2 regions of the Pseudonocardia sp. HH130630-07 genome follow, and region 2 is predicted to be linked to the other one. Evidence: riboswitches for the same ligand, from Rfam matches in the RefSeq annotation. Region 2 holds a riboswitch; the other holds the start of a gene.
The links. Region 2 has a riboswitch for cobalamin ahead of AFB00_RS13785 (ribonucleoside-diphosphate reductase subunit alpha). Riboswitches for the same ligand answer to the same signal wherever they lie in the genome.
Positions count from the first base shown of each region.

Region 1: it holds a riboswitch for cobalamin, as region 2 does, so the genes downstream of both, AFB00_RS22485 (hypothetical protein) here and AFB00_RS13785 (ribonucleoside-diphosphate reductase subunit alpha) in region 2, are expected to answer to the same signal.

Region 1 is NZ_CP013854.1:4,738,197-4,742,574, forward strand. Features, by position in the region: gene AFB00_RS22470 (cobyrinate a,c-diamide synthase) at 1-15, shown strand, start outside; gene AFB00_RS22475 (cobalamin biosynthesis protein) at 12-461, shown strand; gene cobA (uroporphyrinogen-III C-methyltransferase) at 610-1,854, shown strand; cobalamin riboswitch at 1,876-2,044, shown strand; gene AFB00_RS22485 (hypothetical protein) at 2,085-2,471, shown strand; gene AFB00_RS22490 (DNA polymerase IV) at 2,489-4,021, opposite strand; gene AFB00_RS22495 (4'-phosphopantetheinyl transferase family protein) at 4,018-4,378, opposite strand, start outside.
Region 2 is NZ_CP013854.1:2,839,622-2,843,999, reverse strand. Features, by position in the region: gene AFB00_RS13795 (oligopeptide/dipeptide ABC transporter ATP-binding protein) at 1-237, shown strand, start outside; gene AFB00_RS13790 (ATP-binding protein) at 263-2,080, shown strand; cobalamin riboswitch at 2,212-2,424, shown strand; gene AFB00_RS13785 (ribonucleoside-diphosphate reductase subunit alpha) at 2,552-4,378, shown strand, end outside.

The sequences.
Region 1 (4,378 bases), 1.9 Mb from region 2:
GCGGAGAGGCGGTGATCACGATCGATGGAGCGCGACCGCCGTACGACGTCGGCTCCGCTCCGTCGATCGTGATCACGGGAGCGCCGGAGGGGCTCGTCCTCGGGATCGGGGCCCGGCCCGGGTGCCCGGCGGCCGCGGTCCGGGCGCTGCTCGACCGGGTGGCGGCCGAGCACGGGCTGGACCTGGCGCTCGCGCAGGTCGCGACGCTGGACCGGCGCTCGGCCGAGCCCGGCCTGCTGGCGGCCGTCGCGCCGCGGGTGCCGTACGGGTTCACCGTCGCCGAGCTCGCCGCGGTCGCGGTGCCGCACCCGAGCGGGCGGGTCGCGGCCGCCGTCGGGACGGCCGGGGTCGCCGAGGCCGCCGCCCTGCTCGCGGCGGGGCCCGGTGCGCGGCTCGTCGTGCCCAAGACGGCGGGGGCCGGGGTGACGGCCGCGGTCGCCCGCCGCGACGGCGTTCCCTGACCGTGTGGGATCGGACTCGCTGCGGCGGACACCCGCGGCGAGGTCGTTATCCTCGATCGTCGCCGCCGGGGCACCCCGCCTCCGGGCCGGAACCGGGCGCCGGCGCGGAACCCACGGCCGGGCGCGGACACCCGGGAGAGGAACGCCGTTGAGCGCGCAGCACGAGCAGTACCTGGTCGGACTCGACCTGTCCGGGCGGCGGGTCGTCGTCGTCGGCGGGGGACAGGTCGCCCAGCGGCGGACCGCCCGCCTGCTGGCCGCCGGCGCCCTGGTCGAGGTCGTGTCCCCGCAGGTCACCCCGGCCGTCGAGGGGATGGCGACGGCGCGCGAGATCGCCTGGACCGCCCGCGCCTACGCCGACGGCGACCTCGACGGCGCCTGGTACGCCATCGCGGCGACCGACGACCCGGCGGTGAACGCCGCCGTCGTCGCCGACGCCGAGCGCCGCCGGGTGTTCTGCGTCCGGGCCGACGACGGCGACCGCGGCACCGCCGTGACCCCGGCGACCGGCGTGCACGACGGGCTCACCGTGGGTGTGCTGGCCCGGGGCGCGCACCGCCGGTCGGCGGCCGTGCGCACGGCGCTGGTCGAGGCGTTGCAGTCCGGCGTGGTCGACGCCGACGCGGAGATCCTCCCGGCCGGCGTCGCGCTGGTCGGTGGCGGGCCCGGCGACCCGGAGCTGATCACGGTCCGCGGCCGGCGGCTGCTGTCCCGCGCCCACGTCGTCGTCGCCGACCGGCTCGGCCCGCGCGAGCTGATGGACGAGCTGTCGCCCGAGGTCGAGGTGATCGACGCCTCGAAGATCCCCTACGGCCGGGCCATGGCCCAGGAGAAGATCAACGAGCTGCTGGTGGAGCACGCCAGGGCCGGGCGGTTCGTCGTCCGGCTCAAGGGCGGGGACCCGTTCGTCTACGGGCGCGGGTTCGAGGAGGTCCAGGCGTGCGCGGCGGCCGGCGTGCCGGTGACCGTCGTACCCGGGGTGACCAGTGCGTTCGCCGCGCCAGCGGTCGCCGGGACGCCGGTCACCCACCGTGGGGTGGCGCACGAGATCGTCGTCGTCTCCGGGCACGTCGCGCCGGACGACCCGCGCAGCCTCACCGACTGGACCGCGCTCGGCCGGATGACCGGCACGATCGTGCTGATGATGGCCGTGGAGCGGATCGGCCGTTTCGCCGACGCGCTCGTGACCCACGGCCGGGCACCGGACACCCCGGTGCTGATCGTGCAGGACGGCACCACCCGGATCCAGCGGACCGTGCGCGCCACCCTGGAGACCGTCGAGAAGGTCGCGGCGGAGGCGGAGGTCAGCCCGCCGGCCATCGTCGTCGTCGGGCCGGTCGCGGGCCTCGAGGCACCGGTCGGGGGCGGAGTGACGCAGAACGGTCACGGTTGACCGTCCCCCGAGGCGCGTGATGGGCTCGCACCCGACGACGGTGCAGGAAGCCGGTGCGAGTCCGGCGCGGTCCCGCCACTGTCATCGGGGAGTGCGTCCCCACCCACGGTCACGGCCCCACCCGGGGCGGGAAGGCCGGGACGCGCGTCGATCCGGGAGCCAGGAGACTGGCCGTCGTCGCAGGAGATCCCACCGTGTGAGGGCGAGGACCCTCTCGAGGAGGACATGCGATGAGCGAGGACGTGCGCCCGGCCCTGGTCGTGCTCGGTACCGGTCCGGCCGGCGGTCCCGGCACCGACGGCCCGGTCGAGGCCCTGATCGCCGAGGCGGACACCGTCTTCACGTTCCCGTCCGGGCCCGAGTCGGTCGCCCTGTTCTACGCCGAGGCGTGGCGGGTCGAGCGGGTGACCCCGCGCGACGCCGTCGCCCGGGTCACGGCGTGGGCGGAGCAGGGCCCGGCGGGTGCCGCGGTGCTGCTGGTGGCCGGGGACCCCGGGGCCGACGTCGCCCTGGTCGCGGTGCTGGACGGCCTCGCCCGCTGCCACCCGGACCTCGACGTCCGGATCCCGGCGGGGACCCGGGTCGCCCCGCCGTACCGGAGCCCGCTGATCACCTGACGCCGCGGACCCGCGGATCAGGCGGGCGGACGCCAGCTGTGCACCGGGTCGGCGCGGACGAGCGACGGGTCCCCGGCCGGGAGCGTGCGGGTGCGCCCCGGCCCGGTCAGCGCGGTCTCGAACCGGACCGTGACCCGCCCGTGCCCGGCGCCCTGCACCCAGCCGTGGCCGTGCTCGGGGTGCCGGACGTCGTCCCCCGCGGCCCAGGGCCGGTCCGGGTCCGGTGCGCGGTCCGGACGCAGGGGCCGGCCGGTGGCCGGTGCATCCTCCGCCGGGGCGCCGGCCGGGGATTCCGCCACCACCGCCACCGCTCCCGGCGCGCTGGTCTCCTCCCCCGCGGAGGCGCCGGCCGGTGCGGGCCCGGCGGCGCGCTCGGTGACCGTCGTGCTGCCACCCGGTACCTCGTGCTCCGCGCCGCCGGGCGGTCCGTCCCGCTGCGCACCGGCCGGTGCCGCCCGCCAGCCCTGCGCGGACGGCACCGCGTCGAACAACGCCAGCGGCGGCTCGTCGCCGAAGCCGGACACCGACACCCCGAGCAGCCGGATCCCGCCCTCGCCGACGGCCCCGTCGGCCAGCCGGCGCGCGACCGCGGTCAGCGTGGACAGCTCGCGGCTCGGGAACGGGGTCGTCTCCGACCGGGTGTGGGTCGTGAAGTCGCCGGTCCGGGCCTTCACCGTCACCGTCCGGGCGGCCCGCCCGTCCGCGACCAGCCGCCGGTGCACCGCGACGCAGATCGCCTCGACGGCGTCGTGCACCGCGGTCATCGCCGTCAGGTCGGTGTCGAAGGTGGTCTCGGCGGAGATCTGCTTGGCGGCGCCGCGGGGAGCGACCGGCCGGTCGTCGATCCCGCGGGCCAGCCGGTGCAGCTCGGTCCCCATCGCGGACCCGAGGACCCCGGCCACCTCGCGGGAGTCCATCGCCGCGAGCTGGCCGACGGTCTCGATCCCGATCTTGCGCAGCGACTCGCCGGAGACCGGCCCGATGCCCCACAACGACCGCACCGGCAGCGGCCCGAGCACCGCGGACTGCTCGGCGTGCGCCACCACCCGCAGCCCGTCCGGCTTCGCCAGCTCCGAGGCGATCTTCGCGATCTGCTTGCCGGACCCGGCCCCGACCGACGCCGGGAGCCCGGTCCGCTCCCGCACGGCGGCCCGCAGCGCCGTGCCGAACTCCTCCACCCGCGCCGGCGGGGCACCGGCCAGTACCGGCGGCTCCAGGAACGCCTCGTCGACCGACACCGGTTCCAGCACCGGCGAGAACTCCCCGAGGACGCCCATGACCTCGTCGGAGATCGCCTTGTAGAGCGGGAACCGGGGCGGGAGCACCGTCGCGTGCGGGCACCGCCGCCGGGCCTGCCCCATCGGCATCGCCGACCGTGCCCCGAACACCCGTGCCTGGTAGCTGGCCCCGGCGACGACCCCGCGCGGCCCCGCCCCGCCGACCAGCACCGGACGCCGCGCCAGCGTCGGCCGGGTGAGCTGCTCGACGGCGGCGAAGAACGCATCCATGTCGAGGTGCAGCACCCAGCGGGCCGGGCGGTCGGACGTCATGCCCCCATGGTGCCCCGGACCACCGACAGGACCGCGTCGCCGTCCGCGACGACGATCGGGGGCGCCGCCGGACCGGCACCCGCGACGGCGCCGGGATGGTCGGGCCACGGCGTGGCGACGTCGGCGACCCACCACGGCCCGCCGGAGTCCGGCCAGTCGAGGATCCCGGCCGGGCCGTCCGGAGCGGTCAGCGTGATCGCGTCCATCGGGCTGGACAGGCCCTCCCCGGTGGCCTTGACCAGCGCCTCCTTGCGCGTCCAGGTGACGAGGAAACCGTTCGCCTCGACCGGCCCCGCCGCCCGTTCGACCGGCGACAGCGCGTGCCGGGCCAGGCCGGCGAGGTCACCCAGCGAGCGC
Region 2 (4,378 bases):
GACACCCCGGCGCACCCGTACACCGCCGCCCTGCTCGCCGCGGTGCCGGGCTCGGGCTCGGCCCGCGGGACCCGGTTGCCGGGGGAGCCGCCGAGCCCGCTGCAGCCGCCGTCGGGGTGCCCGTTCCACCCGCGGTGCGTGCACGCCAGGGAGCGCTGCGCCGACGACGTCCCGGTGCCGGTCGACGCCGTCGGGGCCGGTCCGCGGGGCGCGGCCTGCCACTTCCCGCTCGGCTGAGGGGATCGCGGACCGGCGAATAACTGTGCCACTACTCTGCCACTGGCGAAGTACTGTGGCACAGTTCGACGGGGACGAGGTCCGAAGGCGGCTCATGGACACACCGGCACTCCTGGAGCGGTTGCGGAAACTCGGCGTGGAACCGTCCGATGTCGAGGTCAAGGCCGCGAGTGGCGGGCTGCCGTCCTCCGTGACCGAGACGATCAGCGCCTTCGCGAACGGCGTCGGAGGAACACTCCTGCTGGGGATCGACGAGCGGGCGGGATTCGCCCCTACGGCGGACCTCGACGTGTCCGCGATCCGGGACGCGCTCGCCGCGGCGTGTGCCGACCGGATCGAGCCACCGTGCCGTGCCCCGATCGAGGTCGAGGAGGTCGAGGGCGCGCTCGTCGTCCGGTTGGACGTACCCGAACTGGACCCCGTCGAGAAGCCGTGTTTCGTCACCGCCCGCGGCGAATACGGCGGGTCGTTCATCCGTGGCGGTGACGGCGACCGTCGGCTCTCGCACTACGAGGTCACCCAGCTGCTGTCCAACCGCGGTCAACCCGTCCACGACCGGGACACGGTCGAGGGCGCGACGAGCACGGACCTCGACGACGAGCTCGTCAGGGCACTGCTGGCACGGATACAGCGACGATCACCGGCGTTCCGGACCGTCGACCGGGAACGTCTCCTGGTCCGGCTCGGTGTCCTGGCCCCCGACGCGCACGGTGAGCTCCGGCCGACGATCGCCGGCCTGCTGTGCCTGGGCGAGTACCCGCAGCAGTTCTTCCCCCAGCTGTTCGTCTCGTTCGTCGTGCTTCCCGGACGACGGATGGGAGAGGTGGCACCGGATGGTCGGCGCTTCCTCGACAACGCGACGATCACCGGCCCGTTCCCGACGATCGTCACCGACCTCGTGTCGGCCATGATCCGCAACATGCGTACCGGCGCGATCGTCACCGGCTTCGGCCGTGAGGACCGCTACGACTATCCGATCGCCGTCGTCCGGGAGCTGGTCGTCAACGCGCTCATGCACCGTGACTACAGCCCTGCTGCGCAGGGCAGCCAGATCCAGGTCGAGCTGTATCCCGACCGTCTCGTCGTGACCGGCCCAGGCGGGCTCTACGGTCCGATCACCGTCGCCGATCTCGGTTCCGAGGAGCATCCGTCGACGTCGAGGAATCGGACGCTCGCCGCATTGCTCGCCGACGTCGAGATCCCCGGCTCACGCGGCGAGACCCTGTGCGAGAACCGTGGCTCCGGCCTGCTCAGCGTCCTGGCCGAGCTGCGCCGCACCGGGATGAGCCCGCCGGACTTCGATGTACACCCGGGACGGGTGACGGTCACGGTGCCCCGGCACGCCCTGCTGGCCCCGGAGACGATCACGTGGATCGGTTCGCTCGGCCAGACCGGACTGGACGACACCCAGCGTCTCGCCCTGGCGATGATGCGCACCGCCGGGCGCGTGACCAACTCGATGCTCCGAGCCTGGGGGATCGACAGGCCGGCCGCCGGGCGTGCGCTCACCGATCTCGTCCACCGCGGCCTCGCCACGAGACACGGTGGTCGTCGCTATGCGAGCTACCACCTCGTCGACGAGGGCACGGAACAGTTGGCGCTGCAGCCACAGGTCGTCCCGGCGCACGACAGCAGCGGTGGAATCGAGGCGGAACTGGATGCGATCGTGCAGGCGATCCAGGCCGGGAACACCACCACCCGCGCGCTGACCGGACAGCTCGGGCTACCGCAGCGCACCGTCGCCCGCCGCCTGCGGACGCTCATCGACCGCGGACGCATCGAGCCGACCCGCCCTGTGCACAGCCGGAACCAGAGCTATCGCCTCCGGAGTTCACAGGGTTGAACCGCACCGCGCCCTCGTTCGAGTGAGGAGGGGGACGGCACCCGATGCCCCCACCAGCAGGTCTCACCGCGTGTGACGAACACCCCCACATTCGGCACACCTAGGGGGCGAGCACGTACCCTGGCCCAAGATGTAGTGTCCGCGTCGTTGGTGGTTCACCGGCCCGCACGGGCCGGTGAGGCAAGAGGGAACCCGGTGGGAAACCGGGACTGCCCCGCAGCGGTGAGTGGGAACGACCGCCGTCATGAGCACTGGGAGCGATCCCGGGAAGCGACGGCCAGTAGGTGGGCACGCGAGTGTCCGGGCCCGCGAGTCCGAAGACCTGCCACCGGCGCGTGCGCCGACGGTGCACGCAGCTCCAGGGCCTCGTGGGAGGGCGCTGAGGGTGCGCACCTCACGGACGTGTGTCCCGGTGCGGCCGTCTCCGCCGTTCCCGGCGGCCCTCGACGACCGCGACCCGCGAGGAGACCCGTGACCGCATCCACCGCTCCCCCCGTCTCCCCCGGCGGCTCCGCCGGCACCGCCGATCCGGCCGCCCTGCGGGTGATCCGGCGCGACGGCGGCGAGACCGCGTTCGACGCCTCGAAGATCTCGGTGGCCGCGACCAAGGCGTTCCTCGCCGTCGAGGGTGACTCCGGGGCGACGTCGTCGCGACTGCACCACCTGGTCGGCGAGCTGACCTCCCAGGTCGTCGCGGCGCTGGCGCGGCACCCGGTGCCGGCCGTGCACGTCGAGCAGATCCAGGACCAGGTCGAGCTGGCGCTGATGCGCGGCGGGCACCACAAGGTCGCCCGGTCCTATGTGCTCTACCGCGAGCAGCAGGCCAGGGCCCGGTCCGGCAGCGGTGGGGAAGCCGCTGCCGGCGACGGCCCGGTCGTGCACGTCACCCAGCCGGACGGCACCCGGGCCCCGCTGGACCGGCTCCGGGTCGAGACCGTGCTGGCCGAGGCCCTGCAGGGGATCGACGGTGACGTCGCGGCCGGGCCGGTGCTCGCCGAGCTGGACCGCACCGTCTACGACGGCATCACCGCCGACGAGCTGTCCCAGGCGCTGGTCATGGCCGCGCGCACGCTCGTCGAGCGGGAGCCGGACTACTCGCTCGTCGCGTCCCGGCTGCTGATGGACCGGCTGCGCACCGAGGCCGTCTCGCACCTGTCCGGCACCCGGCGGACCCCCGACGCGGCCGGCATGGCCGACGGCTACGCCGCCTACACCAGGGACTACCTGACGCACGCGATCGCGATCGGGCTGGTCGATCCCGAGCTGGCGACCTTCGACCTGGACCGGGTCACCGCGGCGCTGCGCCCGGAGCGCGACCTGCAGATCGGCTTCCTCGGGCTGCAGACGCTCTACGACCGGTACTTCCTGCACGAGCGCGGCACCCGGTTCGAGCTGCCGCAGGCGTTCTTCCTGCGGGTCGCGATGGGGCTGGCGGTCCGCGAGGTGGACCGCGAGGCCCGGGCGATCGAGTTCTACGAGCTGCTGTCGAGCTTCGACTTCATGGCCTCGACGCCGACGCTGTTCAACTCCGGCACCACCCGGCCGCAGCTGTCGTCGTGCTTCCTCACCACCGTCGACGACGACCTCGACTCGATCTTCGGCGGGTACCGCAACAACGCGCTGCTGGCGAAGTACTCCGGTGGGCTCGGCAACGACTGGACGCCGGTCCGCGGTCTCGGCGCGCACATCCGCGGCACCAACGGGGTCTCCCAGGGCGTCGTGCCGTTCCTCAAGATCGCCGGGGACACCGCGGTCGCGGTGAACCAGGGCGGCAAGCGCAAGGGCGCGGCGTGCGCCTACCTGGAGACCTGGCACGTCGACATCGAGGAGTTCCTCGACCTGCGCAAGAACACCGGTGACGACCGCCGGCGCACCCACGACATGAACACGGCGAACTGGGTGCCCGACGAGTTCCTGCGCCGGGTGCAGGCCGACGCCGACTGGACGCTGTTCTCCCCGGACGAGGTCCCCGACCTGCACGACCTCTACGGCAACGAGTTCGCCCAGCGGTACCGGGCCTACGAGGCGGCCGCCGGGCGCGGCGAGCTGCGGGTGCACCGCACGGTCCGGGCGGTCGACCTGTGGCGCCGGATGCTGACGATGCTGTTCGAGACCGGGCACCCGTGGATCACCTTCAAGGACCCGTGCAACCTGCGCAGCCCGCAGCAGCACGCGGGCGTCGTGCACTCGTCGAACCTGTGCACCGAGATCACCCTGAACACCCGGGCCGGCGGCGACGGCCGGGGCGAGGTCGCGGTCTGCAACCTCGGCTCGGTCAACCTCGCCGCGCACGTCACC